One region of the Streptomyces sp. NPDC000941 genome, then DNA from elsewhere that is predicted to be linked to it. Evidence: riboswitches for the same ligand, from Rfam matches in the RefSeq annotation. Region 1 holds a riboswitch; each other region holds the start of a gene.
What was found. Region 1 has a riboswitch for cobalamin ahead of ACWDSL_RS16370 (CbtB domain-containing protein). Riboswitches for the same ligand answer to the same signal wherever they lie in the genome.
Positions count from the first base shown of each region.

Region 2: linked by a shared signal. The riboswitch ahead of ACWDSL_RS14225 (cobalamin biosynthesis protein) and the one ahead of ACWDSL_RS16370 (CbtB domain-containing protein) in region 1 are both predicted to bind cobalamin.
Region 3: linked by a shared signal. The riboswitch ahead of ACWDSL_RS10535 (prenyltransferase/squalene oxidase repeat-containing protein) and the one ahead of ACWDSL_RS16370 (CbtB domain-containing protein) in region 1 are both predicted to bind cobalamin.

Region 1 is NZ_JBSFMM010000043.1:3,413-8,803, reverse strand. It holds gene ACWDSL_RS16380 (histidine phosphatase family protein) at 1-519, shown strand, start outside; gene ACWDSL_RS16375 (CbtA family protein) at 470-1,237, opposite strand; gene ACWDSL_RS16370 (CbtB domain-containing protein) at 1,260-1,481, opposite strand; cobalamin riboswitch at 1,520-1,676, opposite strand; gene ACWDSL_RS16365 (RidA family protein) at 1,708-2,121, opposite strand; gene ACWDSL_RS16360 (acyl-CoA dehydrogenase family protein) at 2,118-3,242, opposite strand; gene ACWDSL_RS16355 (AMP-binding protein) at 3,370-5,061, shown strand; gene ACWDSL_RS16350 (PaaX family transcriptional regulator) at 5,066-5,391, shown strand, end outside.
Region 2 is NZ_JBSFMM010000035.1:53,268-58,658, reverse strand. It holds gene ACWDSL_RS14225 (cobalamin biosynthesis protein) at 1-1,069, opposite strand, end outside; cobalamin riboswitch at 1,230-1,430, opposite strand; gene ACWDSL_RS14220 (hypothetical protein) at 1,553-1,819, opposite strand; gene ACWDSL_RS14215 (anion permease) at 1,832-3,076, opposite strand; gene ACWDSL_RS14210 (class II aldolase/adducin family protein) at 3,471-4,106, shown strand; gene ACWDSL_RS14205 (alpha/beta hydrolase) at 4,204-5,340, shown strand.
Region 3 is NZ_JBSFMM010000023.1:15,335-20,725, reverse strand. It holds gene ACWDSL_RS10540 (SCO2322 family protein) at 1-558, opposite strand, end outside; gene ACWDSL_RS10535 (prenyltransferase/squalene oxidase repeat-containing protein) at 558-1,871, opposite strand; cobalamin riboswitch at 2,040-2,188, opposite strand; gene ACWDSL_RS10530 (DUF5984 family protein) at 2,250-3,047, shown strand; gene ACWDSL_RS10525 (TetR/AcrR family transcriptional regulator) at 3,019-3,741, opposite strand; gene ACWDSL_RS10520 (hypothetical protein) at 3,935-5,308, shown strand; gene ACWDSL_RS10515 (LppP/LprE family lipoprotein) at 5,373-5,391, shown strand, end outside.

The DNA.
Region 1 (5,391 bases):
CCTCTCGAGGACGGCGGCGCGGCACGGGCCCGCGCCGCGGCCGGGGCGCTGCCCCCGGCCGCCCACGCCGTCACCTCCCCCGGCCTGCGCTGCCGGGAGACCGCCGCCGCGCTGGGACTCGGCGTGGCCGAGCCCCGTGCGGAGCTGGCCGGTCTGGATACGGGCCGCTGGCGGGGCCTCACCCTGGACGAGGTCGGTGCCGCCGAACCGGAGGCGGTGGCCCGGTGGCTGGCCGACCCGGCGGCCGCGCCCCACGGCGGGGAGTCGGTACGGGACCTGTGCCTGCGGATCGGACGGTGGCTGGACGCGGCGTCGCTGACGGACGGCCATACGCTCGCCGTGGTGGAGCCGGACGTGGTGCGGGCCGCGGTGGTGCATGTGCTGGGCGCGCCCGCGGCGGCCTTCTGGCGTGCCGACGTCCCGCCGCTGACCGCGACCGGGGTCAGCGGGCGGGCCGGGCGCTGGAACCTCAGACTGGGGCAGCCGCTGAATCCGCGGGCGGAAGACGACTGCCCCTGAGCTTCGGGCTCAGGAGGCGCTCGGCCAGCTCGCCGAAGACGAGTCCGAAGCCTCCCCACATCGTGACCTGGATGGCCAGCGCGGAGAGCCGGAACCGCCACAGCACGGTGGCCGGGAAATCGGCGGGCACCTCGTTGACGGCCGGCAGGAACGCAGACGCCAGGCCGATCACCAGGGCGAAGGCGGCCACCGCGGCGACGGTGGCGTACCAGGTGCCCAGTTTCGGGGCGAGCCGCTTGCCGAGGATGGTCGCGGCGATCGCGAGGAGCACGCTGAGCACCATCATCAGCAGATAGAGATTGGTCCGCTTGGAGATGGTGTCGGCGTCGCCGACGGCGGGCGGATTGGCCGGGTACTTGAGGAACGGCACGACGTAGACCGCGAGCAGGGCGCAGCCGGACAGCAGCAGCGCGGTGGCCCGCGGAGTGAAGCGGCCGATGCGGCCCAGGGCGAAGCAGTAGGCGAGGGCGGCGATGCCGCCGAAGGCGACCCCGTAGATCAGCACACCGGTGGCCAGGCCGGCGGTGGACTGCAGGCTGCGGGAGACGAGTTCGACCTCGTGGTGCTCATGCGCCGGGGCATGGGACTCCTCGAAGCCGATCGCCTTGTCGACATTCGGTTCCCCGAGGAGATAGGCGACGATCAGGGCGAGCACGCCGGCCCCGAGGCCGGCGAGCATGCCACGGACGAGCAGGTTCCGTACCGTTGTGGAATTCATGAGGGTGTCGGCGTCCCTGGCGTCAGTGGCAGGGGAAACCGAGCAGGTGGCGGGCGTCGTGCACCCACTCGTGGACGTCCTCGCCGGAGACGACCGAGGTGGCGCCCTGTTCGGCGCCGACGAAGTACAGCAGGACCAGCATCAGGATGCCGAAGAACACCGCCCACGGAACGATCGCGCCGATCGGCAACTTTGCCGGGAGAGCGGGAGTGGTGGCGGTCGGCTGAGCGACATGCTGCGCCATGGCAGGGCCTCCTTAAGGGAGTTTCGCGTCCCATCTCGGTGGTGCATTGGACGACAGCTACGGGTCTGACTCACGAAACATCCCTTGGAACGTGTGGAACGTCTCGTTCACAGTGGCGCGACCGTGCCGGGTTCCCACCGGCTTCCGTCTTGCCGTCGTCGATATGGCACCGACGGTACCGCGCGGCGCGTGCCTGGCCAATACCGCGCCTTTGTGACGTGATGCGCTACGGCAGCACCGCGATGCCGTCCAGCTCGACCATCGCCGCCTCGTCCCACAGCCGGACGACGCCGATGACCGCCATCGCGGGGTAGTCGCGGCCCGCCAGCTCCCGCCAGATGCGGCCGAGTTCGGGGGCGGACGCGCGGTAGGCCGCGACGTCGGTGGTGTGCACGGTCAGCCGGGCCAGGTCCGCGGGGGTGCCGCCGACCGCGGTCAGGGCGGTGAGCAGGTTGGCCAGCGCGCGCCGGAACTGGGCCGGAAGCGTGGCACCGACGACCGCGCCCGCGCCGTCCAGCGCGGTCTGGCCCGCCAGGAAGACCAGGCGGCCGCCGGTGGCCGTGACGGCGTGGCTGAAGCCGGTGGGCGGGGAGAGCTCGGGCGGGTTGGTGCGCAGCAGGGAGGGGTGCGGCTCGGTCATCGGTACAGCTCCTTCGCGATGATCGTGCGCTGGACCTCGGTCGCGCCCTCGTAGATCCGGGGCGCGCGCACCTCGCGGTACAGGTGCTCCAGAAGATGGCCGCGGCGCAGCGCCCGAGCGCCGTGGATCTGTACGGCGGCGTCCACGACGTACTGGGCGGTCTCGGTGGCCAGAAGCTTGGCCATCGCCGAGCTCCTGGCGATGCCCGGCGCGCCCTCGTCGTACGCGGTGGCGGCCGCGTAGACCAGGAGGCGGGCGGCCTCGGTGCGGGTGGCCATCTCGGCGAGCTGGTGGGAGACGGCCTGAAGGTCCTTCAGCGGCCCGCCGAAGGCGGTGCGCTCCCCGGCGTGGGCCACGGAGGCGTCGAGCGCGGCCTGGGCCATGCCGACGGCGAACGCGCCGACGCTCGGCCGCAGCAGGTTGAGGGTGCGCATGGCGACGCCGAACCCCTTGTCGGGTGTGCCCAGGACGTCCTCCCGGGTGACGGGGACGCCGTCGAAGGCGAGGCTGCCGATGGGGTGCGGGCTGAGCATGTCAAGACGCTCGCCGGTGAGCCCCGGCCGGTCGGCGGGGACGAGAAAGGCGGTGACGCCGCGCGAGCCCGCGCCCTGGGTGGTGCGGGCGAAGACGACGGTGAAGTCGGCCTCCGGGGCGTTGGAGATCCAGCACTTCTCGCCCTCCAGCCGCCAGCCGCCCGCCCCGTCGGGGTCGGCCCGCAGACCGAGCGCGGCGGCGTCGGAACCGGCCTGCGGCTCGCTGAGCGCGAAGGCCGCGACCGCGCGGCCCGCCCGGACCTCGGGCATCCAGCGCGCGTACTGCTCGGGGCTGCCGGAGAGCACGATCGGATAGCCGCCGAGACCCTGGAGGGCGAGCGCGGTCTCGGCCTCCGTGCACTCCCGGGCGAGCGATTCGCGCAGCAGGCACAGGTCGAGGGCGCGCACCGGCCCGTCGCCGGGGAACAGCCGCCGCAGCAGGCCGAGTTCGCCGAGCGCGGCGGTCAGCGGCCGGTTGACCCGGCCCGGCGGGCCGCTCTCGGCGAGCGGGCGCAGCAGGTCGCGGGCGAGCGACCGCACCCCGGCGCACCAGCGCCGCTGCTTCGGATCAAGTGCGAACGACGGCACTGGACGGCCTCCCCAACGGAACGTTTATCGCGATCTGTTGACTGTCGTCACCATCACGTTACGCTGACAAGGCGACTTCAGGCAGGCATGTGCAGGCACAGGGGCAGGCATAGGGGGCGCGTCCTCGATGGAGCTCAAGCCTTCAGCGCATATCGACACCTTCGCCCGGGACCATCTGCCGCCCGCCGAGCAGTGGCCCGCCTTCCACCTCGACCTGCCAGGACCGTCCTACCCGGACCGCCTCAACTGCGGCGCCGAGCTGCTGGACCGCAGCGTCGAGCGGTTCGGCGCCGACCGGGTCGCGGTGCGCGCCGCGACGGGCGAGGTGTGGACGTACGGCGAACTGCGCGCCCACGTCGACCGGATCGCGCACACCCTCACCGGCCCGCTCGGCGTCGTGCCCGGCAACCGGGTGCTGCTGCGCGGGGCCACCTCGCCCTGGCTGGCCGCCTGCTGGCTGGCGGTGATGAAGGCGGGCGCGGTCGCCGTGACCGTACTGGCCGCGCACCGGGCCCGGGAGTTGGCGACGATCTGCGAGCTGGCCCGGATACGGCACGCGCTGTGCGACGTACGGTGCGCGGACGATCTGGTGAAGGCCGAGGTGCCGGGGCTGCGGACGACGTACTACGGCGGGGACGGCCCCGAGGACCTGCTGCGGCTCGCGGCCACCGCGTCGCCCGTGTCGTACGAGGCGGTGGCGACCTCCGCCGACGACGTGGCGCTGATCGCCTTCACCTCGGGGACGACCGGGCGGCCCAAGGGCTGTATGCACTTCCACCGCGATGTGCTGGCCATCGCCGACACCTTCTCGGCGCAGGTGCTGCGGCCGCGCCCCGAGGACGTGTTCGCGGGCAGCCCTCCGCTCGGCTTCACCTTCGGCCTCGGCGGCCTGGTCGTCTTCCCGCTGCGCGCGGGCGCCTCCGCGCTGCTGTCCGACTGGGGCGGCCCGGAGCGGCTGCTGGCCGATATCGCACGGCACCGGATCTCCGTGCTGTTCACCGCGCCGACCGCCTACCGGGCGATGCTGGGGCGGCTGGACGGCGCGGCGCCGGACGGCGGCGCGTACGACATCTCCTCGCTGCGCCGCTGCGTATCGGCCGGCGAGCACCTGCCCACCGGCACCTGGCACGCCTGGCAACGGGCGACCGGGCTGCGGATCATCAACGGCATCGGGGCGACCGAGCTGCTGCACATCTTCATCTCCGCCGCCGACGACGCGATCCGGCCGGGCACGACCGGGGTCCCGGTGCCGGGGTTCGAGGCGCGGGTGGTGGACTTCACGGACGCGGACTCCGGGTTGCGGCCCGTTCCGGACGGACGGCCCGGGCTGCTCGCCGTGCGCGGGCCCACGGGCTGCCGCTATCTGGCGGACGAACGGCAGCGCGAGTACGTACAGGACGGCTGGAACCTCACCGGGGACGCCTTCATCCGCGACCCGGACGGCTACTTCCGGTATATGGCGCGCGCCGACGACATGATCATCTCGGCCGGGTACAACATCGCGGGCCCCGAGGTCGAGGAGGCGCTGCTGCGTCACCCGCATGTGGTGGAGGCCGCGGTGACCGGGCGGCCTGACGAGCGGCGGGGCACGGTCGTGGTCGCGCATGTGGTGCTGCGGCCGGGCGTCGCGCATACCGAGGAAGCCATCGCCGCACTGCGGGAGTTCGTCACCGCGGAGCTGGCCCCGTACAAGTGCCCGCGCGAGTTCGTCTTCCTGGACGCCCTGCCCCGCACCGCCACCGGCAAGCTCCAGCGCTATCTGCTGCGTGACGGGACCACGCGGCACGGTAAGTGGGGCACGAACGGCGCCCTAGAGTAAGCGCGTGACCGGCCAGCCCACCCCCCGCTCCTTGATCGTCACCTTCTACGGCGCCTACGGCCGCGGCGGCGCCGGCCGCCCCGCCGGACCCGTCCCCATCGCCGCGCTGATCCGGCTGCTGGGCGCGGTGGGCGTGGACGCGCCCTCCGTACGGTCCGCCGTCTCCCGCCTCAAACGACGCGGGCTGCTGGTCGCCGACCGCACGGACGCCGGGGCCGCCGGATACGCGCTCTCCGAGGACGCGCGCCAACTGCTCGACGACGGCGACCGCCGCATCTACGGCGACCCGGGGGCGGAGGAGAACACGGGCGGCTGGCTGCTCGCCGTCTT
Region 2 (5,391 bases), on a different contig from region 1:
CCACTGCCAGCCGCGCCGCGACGGACACGCCGAGCGCCAGGGCGCCGACGCGCCGCGAAAGCCGTACCGCGCGCTCGATGTCGGCCGCCTCGACCGGCCGCCCGCCGGGGTTGAGCACCGGCCGGTGCTCGACGCGGCCGCCGTACGCGAGGGTGCCGCCCAGCCGTACGCCGAGCGCGCCCGCGAACGCGGCCTCCACGGGGCCCGCGTTGGGGCTCGGATGGCGGTGGCCGTCGCGCCGCCAGGCGCGCCACGCGCCGCGCGGATCGGGCCCGGCCAGGGCGGCCAGCGCCGCGGTGAGCCGTGCGCCGGGCCAGCCGGCCACGTCGTCCAGCCGGGCCGAGGCCCAACCGAACCGCCGGTAGCGCGGCGACTTGTGGCCCACCATCGCGTCCAGGGTGTTGACGGCCCGGAAGCCGACCAGGCCAGGCACCCCGCCGACCGCCCCCCACACCAGTGCGCCGACGACGGCGTCCGAGGTGTTCTCGGCGACCGACTCGACGACGGCGCGCGCGATCTGTGACTCGTCCAGCGCCTGCGGATCGCGCCCGCACAGGTGCGGCAGCCGCCGCCGGGCGGCGTTCAGGTCACCGGCGGTCAGCGCGCCGCCGACAGCCCGCGCCTCCCGGCCCAGCGTCGTCCCGCCGAGCACCGCCCAGGTGGCGGCGGCGGTCAGCATGGTCTGCGCGGCGGGGGAGCGGCGCCCCAGAGCGGAGGTTTCCGCGGCGAGGTGCCCCAAGACGGGATGCCCCAAGACGGGATGCCCCGAGACGGGACGTCCCGCGGGTTTGAGGACAGCGCTGCCCAGAGCGGAGCCTCCCGGCGCGGGGCGCCCCAAGGCCCGTACGGCGCGCACCGACAGCACGGCGCCCGCGGCCGCGCCGCCCGCGCACAGCGCGGTGTAGAGGGCCCCGGATCCGCGGTGGTCGCGCCACAGCAGCCGCTCGACGGCCAGGGCGGCGCGCCCGAACGCGGCCACAGGATGGCCGCGGCGCGGATCGCCCATGGCGAGGTCGCCGAGAAAGCCGAGGGCGGCGCCGCACGCGTACCAGGCGTGATCGGCACGCATCGTCAGCCCGCCGTCTTGCCTTGGGACATGGGGAACGTCGGGAACATCAGGAGTGTCGGGAAAGCCGGGACGTGGCGCAGGGGCAGGGGCCGCGGGCGGGTCGGCGGCATGGCGGTGCCGGGCATGGCGGTATGTCCTCACTCAGGGTCCGCGCCCTGGTTCGACGTGACCGGCGGTGAGAGTCTCCTGGCTCCCGGATCCGCGCTTCTCCCGGTCTTCCAGCCGACGTGTGGACGGCCGTGACTCGTACGGGCGATGGGAGAGCGCTCCCCGGTGACAGTGGCGGGACCGCGCCGGATTCTCACCGGCTTCCTCTCCTGCCGCCGTTTGGCTCCGGAAGTCCACCATGGGCCGCGAATGGCCGTCAACTCGCGAATGCCCCACCCTGTGTGAGTGTGCCGAGGAGCACATGCCACGGCCGCCGGGCTGGAACGCGCTGGTCGGCGCGTTCCAGCCCGGCGGCCGTGAGTGGGTCGAACGGAGTCAGGCCACGATCAGGTTGATGCCGTATGCCACGGCCGCCGCGCACAGCGCGAAGCAGAGGTACGCGCCGGTGCGCGCGGGGCCGAAGGCGCCGCCGGCCGGGGCCGGGGCGGTGGACGCGGTGGCGGCCGTGTCGGTGGCCGCCTCCGCCCGCTGCGGCTTACGGGAGGTGCCGAGGATGCCGAGGGTGAAGACGCCCACGAAGCCGACGGTCACCACGAGGCTGATGCCGAAGACCTGGCCGAGGGCCGCCCAGTCGATGCTCATCGCGTTACTTCCTTAGCTGGTGCTGCCGGTGGCCGCGGAGGCGCCTGCCGGGGTGGCGGAGGAGGTGGAAGCGGCACGGGCGGGCGGCGGGGCCACGGACTGGAGGGCCGCCGTGACGACACCCACCGGCTCGGGCGGCAGCGCCGTAGCCTCGTCGATGTCATTGACGTTGGTGTGGTCGACGGGCTTGCGGCGCGAGGCCGCCCAGATCCCGGCGCAGGCGGCGACCGCGAGCACGGCGACCGCCGTGACGCCCCAGTCGCCCTGGTCCGCCAGCAGCGCGGCGCCGCCCGCGACGAGGCCCGCGGCGGGCAGGGTGAGCACCCAGGCGAGGACCATGCGGCCCGCCGTGGACCACCGCACCACAGCGCCCTTGCGGCCGACCCCCGCGCCCATCACGGAGCCGGAGCAGACCTGGGTGGTGGAGAGCGCGAAGCCGATGTGGGACGAGGCGAGGATGACGGTCGCGGCGCCGGTCTGGGCGGCGAAGCCCTGCGGCGGCTGGATGTCGGTGATGCCCTTGCCCATGGTGCGGATGATGCGCCAGCCGCCCAGGTACGTACCGAGGGCGATGGCCAGGCCCGCGGAGACGATGACCCACATCGGCGGGTCGGAGTCGGGCGCGATCACACCGCCGGTGATCAGCGCGAGGGTGATGACCCCCATGGTCTTCTGGGCGTCGTTGGTGCCGTGGGCGAGGGAGACCAGCGCGGCCGAGGCGATCTGCCCGGCGCGGTAGCCCTTCGCGGTGTCCTGGGGGTCGCGGCCGCGGGCCAGCCGGTAGGTGAGCCGGGTAGCGACCAGGGCGGCGACACCGGCCACGATCGGCGCGGCGACGGCCGGGATCAGGACCTTCATGACGATCTTGTCGCTGTTGACCCCGTCCATGCCGACGGAGACCAGGGTGGCGCCGATGAGGCCGCCGAAGAGGGCGTGCGAGGAGCTGGAGGGCAGCCCGGCCAGCCAGGTCAGCAGGTTCCACAGGATCGCGCCGACCAGCCCCGCGAAGATCACTTCGGGGCGGACTCCGGCGTCCTCGTCGATGATCCCTCCGGAGATCGTCTTGGCGACCTCCACGGAGAGGAACGCGCCGACGAGATTGAGGACCGCCGACATCGCCACCGCGATCCGGGGACCGAGAGCCCCCGTGGAGATCGTGGTCGCCATGGCATTGGCCGTGTCGTGGAAGCCGTTCGTGAAGTCGAACACCAAGGCCGTAACGATCACGATCCCAATGAGAAGCGTGATGTGTTCCATCGAACTCCTTCGTGGGGGAATGCGATCCCCGAACTTGGCGACACGGAGCGTCGCCATGTGACTACCGTGCGTAGTGCATTTTGGCCACCGCGAGGCCACCGGGATGGCCGCACGAGAAGCCCCTCCTGTGGGAGGGGGAGGATTCGCACACCCCTGGGCAATCGGTGCGACAACCAAAGGGTGTGGCCACGACAGTAAGGACATGGGGTGAACGGAAGATGAACTGAGGTGGGCTCGGGGGTGACGCACCTGCGGGAAGGCGGCACCGATGATCCACTCGCCCCCGCACTGATGCGTACACGACGGCTCGCCTGCCATGATCGGCGCCCGGAGGTGAGGGATCGTGACGAAGCCGGATGCCGCACGACCGAATGGACTTGGGGAGCGACCGGACCTGCGGGAGGGCTGGGAGCGGGTGGTGGAGACGGCCCGCAGGACGGTCGCCGACGGCCTGGTCGTCGGCACCTCGGGCAATGTCTCGGCCAGGGTCGGCGACATCGTCCTGGTGACCCCGAGCGGCGTCCCGTACGACCGGCTCGGCCCGGGTGACGCGGTCGGCGTCGACCTGGACGGGCGCCAGGTGATCGGCGAGCTGGCCCCCACCAGCGAACTGCCGATGCACCTCGCGATCTACCGCGACACCGACGCCGCGGCCGTCGTCCACACCCACGCCGTACACGCCACGGCCGTCTCCACCCTGGTCGACGAGGTCCCCGCGATCCACTACATGACCTGCGCCCTCGGCGGCCCGGTGCGCGTCGCGGGCTACGCCCTGTACGGCACCGACGAGTTGGCCCACAACATGCTCGACGCGCTGCGCGACCGTACCGGCTGTCTGCTGCGCAACCACGGCACCGTCGTCCACGGAGCCACGCTCGACCAGGCGTACGACCGGACGGCCCAGCTGGAGTGGATGTGCCGGGTCTGGCTCACCGCGGCCGCCGTCCCTGGGTACACCCCGGCCCTGCTGTCACCCGAAGAGCTGCGCCGCGCCGCGGACAAGCTCAGCGGCTACGGCCAGCCCCGCTGAGCCGCCGGCCCCGCTGAGCCGGGCAGGTCGCGGGTCGATCACCCGGCCGGGCGGCGCCCGCTGGCCCGCGGCGGCTTCCCCGACCACACTGGGAGAGATGCAGCTGCGGACGAAGGCGGTTGTGGCCGCCACCACGATGCTCAGTGTCGGCGCCGGCGCGGTGGCGGCCGGGCGGTACGCCAGCGGCGCCGCCCTGAAGCCCGGCCCCGGCCGGCCGTTCCCGCACGACCCGCGGCTCACCGTGCACGCCACGCAGGCCGACCGGATCACCCTCACCCGCAGCCTCGCCTCGCTGCGCCCCGGCACGTACGGCCTCGCCGGCTCCGGCTGCCACGCCGTCGTCGGGCCCGTCATCGAGGACGCCCCGCACCCCCCGGACTCCGTGGTCCGCCGCCTGGAACGGGTGACGTACGGCACCCTGGCCCCCGGCACCCGCGTCGGCTTCACCCCGCAGGTGCACATCGGCAATCCGCGGGACGCGCTCGGGATCGACCATGCCGACGTCGACATACCCGGCGAACTGGGCCAGCTGCCCGCCTGGTTCATACCCGGCGACCGCTCCGCCTGGATGATCACCGCGCACGGCCTCGGGACCACCCGTGAGCACCCCATGGTGCTGATGCCGTTCCTGCACAAGCGGCGGTTCCCGCTGCTCGACATCGCCTACCGCGGCGATGTGGGCGCCCCCCGCCCCGAGGACGGCATCGGACACCTCGGCGAGACCGAGTGGCGCGATCTGGACGCCGCCATCCGCTACGCGGTGCACTACGGCGCGGAGAGCGTCATCCTGTACGGCTGGTCCATCGGCGCCACCATGGCCCTGCGCGCCGCCGCGGGCTCCGCGCTGCGGGACCGGATCAGCGGACTCGTTCTGGACTCTCCGGTGCTGGACTGGCAGGCCACCCTGCGGGCGCTCGCCTCGGCCCGGCGAATCCCCTCCGCGCTGCTGCCGCTGGCCATACGAGCCGCCGAGGGGCGGGCGGGACTGCACGGGGACCGACTGATGGAGCAGGCCGCGATGGCCGATCTGGACGGGCCGAAGGTGCCGACGCTGATCATCCACGGTCCGGACGACACCATCGCCCCCTGGGGCGCCTCGCGTGAACTCGCCGAGCGCCACTCGGAACTGGTCACCCTTCACCCGGTGCGCAACGCCCCGCACGCCGCGATGTGGAACGCCGACCCCGAAGGGTACGAAGACATGCTGGGCCGCTTTCTGATGCCGCTGATGTGACCCTCACCACCGGCGCACGGAGGGGATCCGGAAGCGCCGTCGGCGACCTTT
Region 3 (5,391 bases), on a different contig from region 1:
CTGTCCGCCCTGCCCGCCGTCCCCGCCACTACTACTACTGCTACCGACCTGCTCGCCGCAGCCCTTGGCGGGGTAGCCGGCGATGGCGCACAGCAGGGCGGAGGAGTTGTAGCGCAGCGGTTTGGCGACGGCCGCCAGCGCGTCCCCGGCGCTCGCGTCCTGGCCGACCCGCGCGCAGTCCGTACGGGGCTCGGGCGGGGTGCGGTGGTCGGGGGCGTCGGCGGCCGTGCCGAAGTCCAGGACCACCGCGACGCGTTTGGTGCCGTCCTCCGCCGGGGTGTGCGCGCAGACCGTCTTGAAGTCGGCCGAGTCGCGCGGCTGGGTGGCGTCCCCGGAGTCCTCGCTCACCGCGAACCGGAACCCGATCATGTCGCCGTCGCCCGGCCGGGCCGTGGCGGGCCCCTGCGTGGCGTACGTCCAGCCGCCGGCGCCCCGCTCCCGCTGCCAGAACGACCAGTAGCGGTAGCCCGCGGCCTGCGCGGGCGAGGTGCCGAGCGCGACCACGGACACCAACGCGGACAGGAGCACTGCGCAGAGGAGGGCGGCGCGCCGGCCCATCAGAGCTGCTGCTTCTTCCGGCCGCTGATCAGGAAGCCGATGCCGATGCCGGCCACCAGGAAGACGCCCACCGTCCACCAGACGCCGCCGACACCCCCCTTGTCGTCGCTCTTCTCCTTACCGGAGGCCGAGTCCGCGTCCTTGCCCGACTCCGCCCCGGCCGCGGAGGCCGACTCCGGCTTCGGGCCCGTGACGTTCAGCTGCTGGACGAGGTCCACGCCGCCGAAGCTGCGCGGGTCCGCACCGGCCGCGTGTGCCGCCAGGACCAGCTTGCCCAGGGCGCCCGGGTCGCCCTTCGCCCACGCCAGCGCGCCGTTCTTCTCGCTCTGCAGCCACTGCAGGGGCTTGGCCGCGGTCGCGCTGTGCTCCCCGGCGGCCAGTGCGACGATCGCGTCCGCCGTGCTGCCGAAGTCGGGCTGGGCCTTGGCGCCGGGCATGGCGGACAGCAGGTGGTTGCCGTGCCCGGCCATGGTCTCCGACAGATAGGCGGCGGCGGCCTGCGCGGCCTCGGCCGCCCCATCCGGTTCGTCACTGCCCTTGCCTCCGCCGCAGTCCAGCGGCTTCGGGGCCTTGCCTGCGTCCTTGCCGGCCGGTTCGAAGACAAAGCCCTTGCCCTCGGTGGCCAGCGCGGCTGCCGCGGTCGCGAGGTCGTTGGCGACCGGCTTGCCGCTGCCCTTGTCCGCCGTATAGGCGAACGCCCCGCGCTGCCCCTCCTTCGCGTCGCACCCCAGTTGCAGGCCAAGCAGCACGTCGTACGGCGTCTTGCCGCCCTTGGCCGACTTCACCTGCTTCGGGTCCTGGCCGGTGGCGGCGAAGGCGCCGACGGCGGCGGAGGTGGAGTTGGCGTCGCTCGGGCTGCCCGGGTTCAGGCCCCAGCCGCCGTCGTCGTTCTGGTGCTTCTTCAGCCAGCCGATGCCCTTCTCGACCGAGGCGCTGCGCCCACCGACCGCGGCCAGCGCCTGTACCGCCGCCGCGGTCGCGTCGGTGAACTCGCCCTTCTTCGGGTCGCAGGTCGCGGAGGCGTCCGCGCGGTACGCGGCGAAGCCGCCGTCCTCGCACTGCTGCCCGGCCAGCCAGTCGATGGCCGACCTCGCCGGGGTGACCCCGACCGCGTCCTGGGCGAGCAGCGCGAGTGACTGCCGCCACACCCCGTCGAACTTGGGGTCCTTGGCGCCGTACAGCCCCTTGGGCAGCGCCGCCGAGCCGCCGGACGGTTTGGGGGAGGGCGAGGCGTCGGCGAACGCGGCGGGGGCGGCGGCCGTGCACAGGGCGGCCAGGGCGGCCAGAGCCGTGGCGCTGCGGCGTACGTTCATGGCGACGGGTGCCTCTCGGTCGATGGTCTCGGCGGTGACTGGACATCGGTACGCGGCCACGCACGGCCGCCCACCCCGCACGCCGAGGGACGTACGAACGCGATGACACCGGGCTCAGCTCCGCATACCTCGACGGTGCCGCCGCCGGGCGGGCCGACGGCGGGAGCCTGCGGTGCGCCAGATCAGGTGCTCCGGCTCGTACGCGCTGCGGTACGCAGCCCGTACTCACGGTTGCGGGTCAGCGCCGGGTTCTCACCGGCTTCCCCCGATCGGACGCGGATGAAGTTTTCACGGATACCTTATCCGGCGCCGAACCGGGACGTTCCACGGCGGTCGGGCCCTTGAGGGCGGGCTGCGGGGCGGGCCCATACTCTCCGTATGGATCAGGACATCCGGTTCCGCTTCGGTCTGACCCCCTTGGCCGAGGTACGGCCGTGGGGGCGGCCCGAGCACCCCGTACTGCACTGGTTCGGGCTGACCGACGGCTGGTACGTGATCGACCTCGGCGAGCATGAGCTGCTGCGGTACTCGGAGCGCACGGTGCGGCAGCTACGGGGTGACGGGGGGCCGTCCCATCCGTACGTGGACTACTACGTGGTCCGGCTGTGGGAGGACCTGCTCGCGCTGCTGCCGGCGGCGCTGGAGCCCGTGCCCGAGGACCTGGCCGACTTCGTGGCCAGTGACTCCTCCGACTGGTACTGGGAGGACACCCCGGAGGCCGAGACCGCGGCGGGGTGGCACGGCGATCGCACTCTGAACATGGGATATCTGCGCGTCGAGCCGTACATCCGCTGCTGGCGGACGGTCGCGGGGGAGGACGTTGTGAACGTCAGCTGGGCGCACCAGCCCGACCCCGAGGGCGAGATCGAGTTCGCCGGCCCGGCCACGGGCCTGGTCACCGTGCCGACCAGCGCCTTCGTCGCCGCCGTGACCGAGCTCGACCGCGCGCTGCTGGAGGCGATGGAGCGGCGGATCGGCGAGTTGGAGGCGGCGGGGCCGCCGCCGGGGGTCGAGCTCGACCTGGAGCAGCTGCGCGGCCAGCACCGGGACCGGGCGGGGTGGCTGGAGCGGGCGCGGCGGTATGCGTACGCCACCGACTGGGCCGCCGTACGGGCGGGCGCGGCGGCGCTCCTCAGATCACCGCTTCTCAGATCACCAGGCGAGGACTGCGGGTGAGGCCGAGGATGCCGAGGAGACGGTCCATCATGTCCTCGAACAGCGGCACCGGGTCATCCAGGGCGTAGGACATGTGGCTGTAGACGGCCAGGCAGAGCATGCCGTAGATCTGGCGCCAGCAGGTGATCATCAGGAGCGCGACACCGATGGGGACTTCGATGCCCATGGCCTCGCGGTACGTCCGCAACTGCCGCGCCAGGACCGGGTCGATCTCGTCGTCGGACGGGTGGGCGAGCTGCTGCTCGCGCCACAGCCGGGTGAAGAGCTGCCCGTACATCCCGCCCAGATCACGCAATATGGCGTGCGGGATGTCGTCGGCGGACGCGGCGGCCGCCATGGGGTAGGCGGCGCCCATGAGCAGGTTGAACTCCGCCGGATTGCCCACTGACCAGTCGAATACGGCCCGGGTGGCGGCGTGCAGCCGGGCGCTGATGTCGTCGGGGTCCTGCCGTTCCACCGCCGCCGCGACCACCTGCATGAACTCCGCCATCACATCGTCGTAGACGGCGCGGATGAGCCCGTCCCTGCCCTCGAAGTAGCGGTAGAGGGCGGGTGAGGTCACGCCGACGCTGCGGGCCACGGCGGCCACGGTGAGACCTTCGACGCCCTCCGCGGCGGTGATCCGGCGTGCGGCGGCCTTGGCGTCGCGCTCGAGCTCCGCGCGTAGCCGCTCCCGCCGGGTCAGCCCTGCCATGCGCGCGCCTCCGCCCCCGTCTCGGTCTGTGCCGGACACCGTCGCCTCCTTGGTCGTGGTCGGGTGCGCCCCAATGATCCTTCATCGGCGGTCGGACGTACTGGGCAACCGACTTGCCGTGAAGGTGCGTCGCATGGTTAATACTATTCTCGTTTCTAAGAGCAGTCACGCTTGGGGGAAGGCGGAGAGCTGGGTGAGCAAGGCGTATGTGGCCGGGGTACGCGGGTGGGCCGCGGTGGCGGCGGCGACCGTTCTCGCGGTGGGAGGCGTGACCGCGTGCGGCGCGTCCGACGACTCGGGGAAGGGCGGCGGGCGATCCGGCGTCTCGGACGGCGGCGGGCGCAAGTCGGGGGCGGGCGCGGCGAATTCGGGGGATGCGGGGGATTCAGGGGATTCAGGGGAGGCGGCGGGATCCGGGTTCGCCGGGGCGATGAGGGACCTCTCCCGTGTGGCCTCGGCCACCGGGCCGGTGATCTGCTGGGATGACGACGACGGCAAGGGTGAGCACGTCGCGGCCTTCGACGACACGTTCAGCAAGCGGGTCGCCACGTACTCCGAGGAGCCGCTGTTGTCCCGGCTCGCCGAGATCGCCGAGGAGGGGGACGCGGACCGGGCGTTCGTACGCAGCCTCTGCGGGAAGCAGCAGTACGGCAAGAGCGCGGCGGACTTGGGGGTCAGCCCGGTCTCGCCGGATGGGCGGCGCGTCGCGGTCGAGGTGGTCACGGACGAGGCGGGCGCCCTCACCTCGTCGCATGTGGGGTGGCTTGACCTGGCCACGGGGGAGTTCACGGACATCACCCAGGCCGCGCGGAAAGGGGGCTACAGCCCGGAGACACACTCCGACGAGTTCCCTGGATTCGCCCCGGACGGATCGCTGTGGTTCCTGCGGGACGAGCAGGCGTACTACTCGGCGGATGAGAACGGCAGCCTCTCCCGGCACCCGATCAGCAAGGCGTGCCATGACGAGCGATCCGGGAACGACGGCTTCTACCGCCCGGTGAACTCGGCGGCCGTCACCTGTCCGCGCCTCATCCACCCGAGCGGGAAGTTCGCTGTCTCTCCCGGCACCATCATCGACGGCATCGACTCGTACGACGGGTTCGACCTCGATCTCCTGGCACCCCAGATGGACCGGCTCGACGACGACACGGCCTTCGGTGACCCCACCGACCAGATGGTCGTGCGCGACGGCGACGACGTACGCGACTGCGACCCCGTGGCCTGGATCAACGCCGACGACATCCTCTGCGAGGGGGCGTCCGACACCTTCTTCTCCGTCCGGGCCGACGCGAGCGAGCTGGGGAAAAAGCCCGACGGCCCGCTGGAGGCCCGGGTGAAGGCGGAGATCGCCCCCGAGACGGATAACACGATTCTTTCCGTGGCCATGTCCGCGGATCGTCAATATCTCTACATCGCATCGGAAGACACTCTGGACGACGGCGGCATCAAGCTGTATCGGGCCAGCTTGACGTCGCCCGGGGAGCCGGAGGAGCTGGGGCCGCTTCCGCAGGGGGTGGGGGACGACTTCGTGCTCCGCGGAAACTTCCAGACCGGCGATTTCCAGTAGCAGGCGCGCGAGCAGAGCACATCGGGGGCATCGAATGTCGAAATGGTGGCCGCGCAGGCGGTCGTTGCGTATCTTGCTGTCGG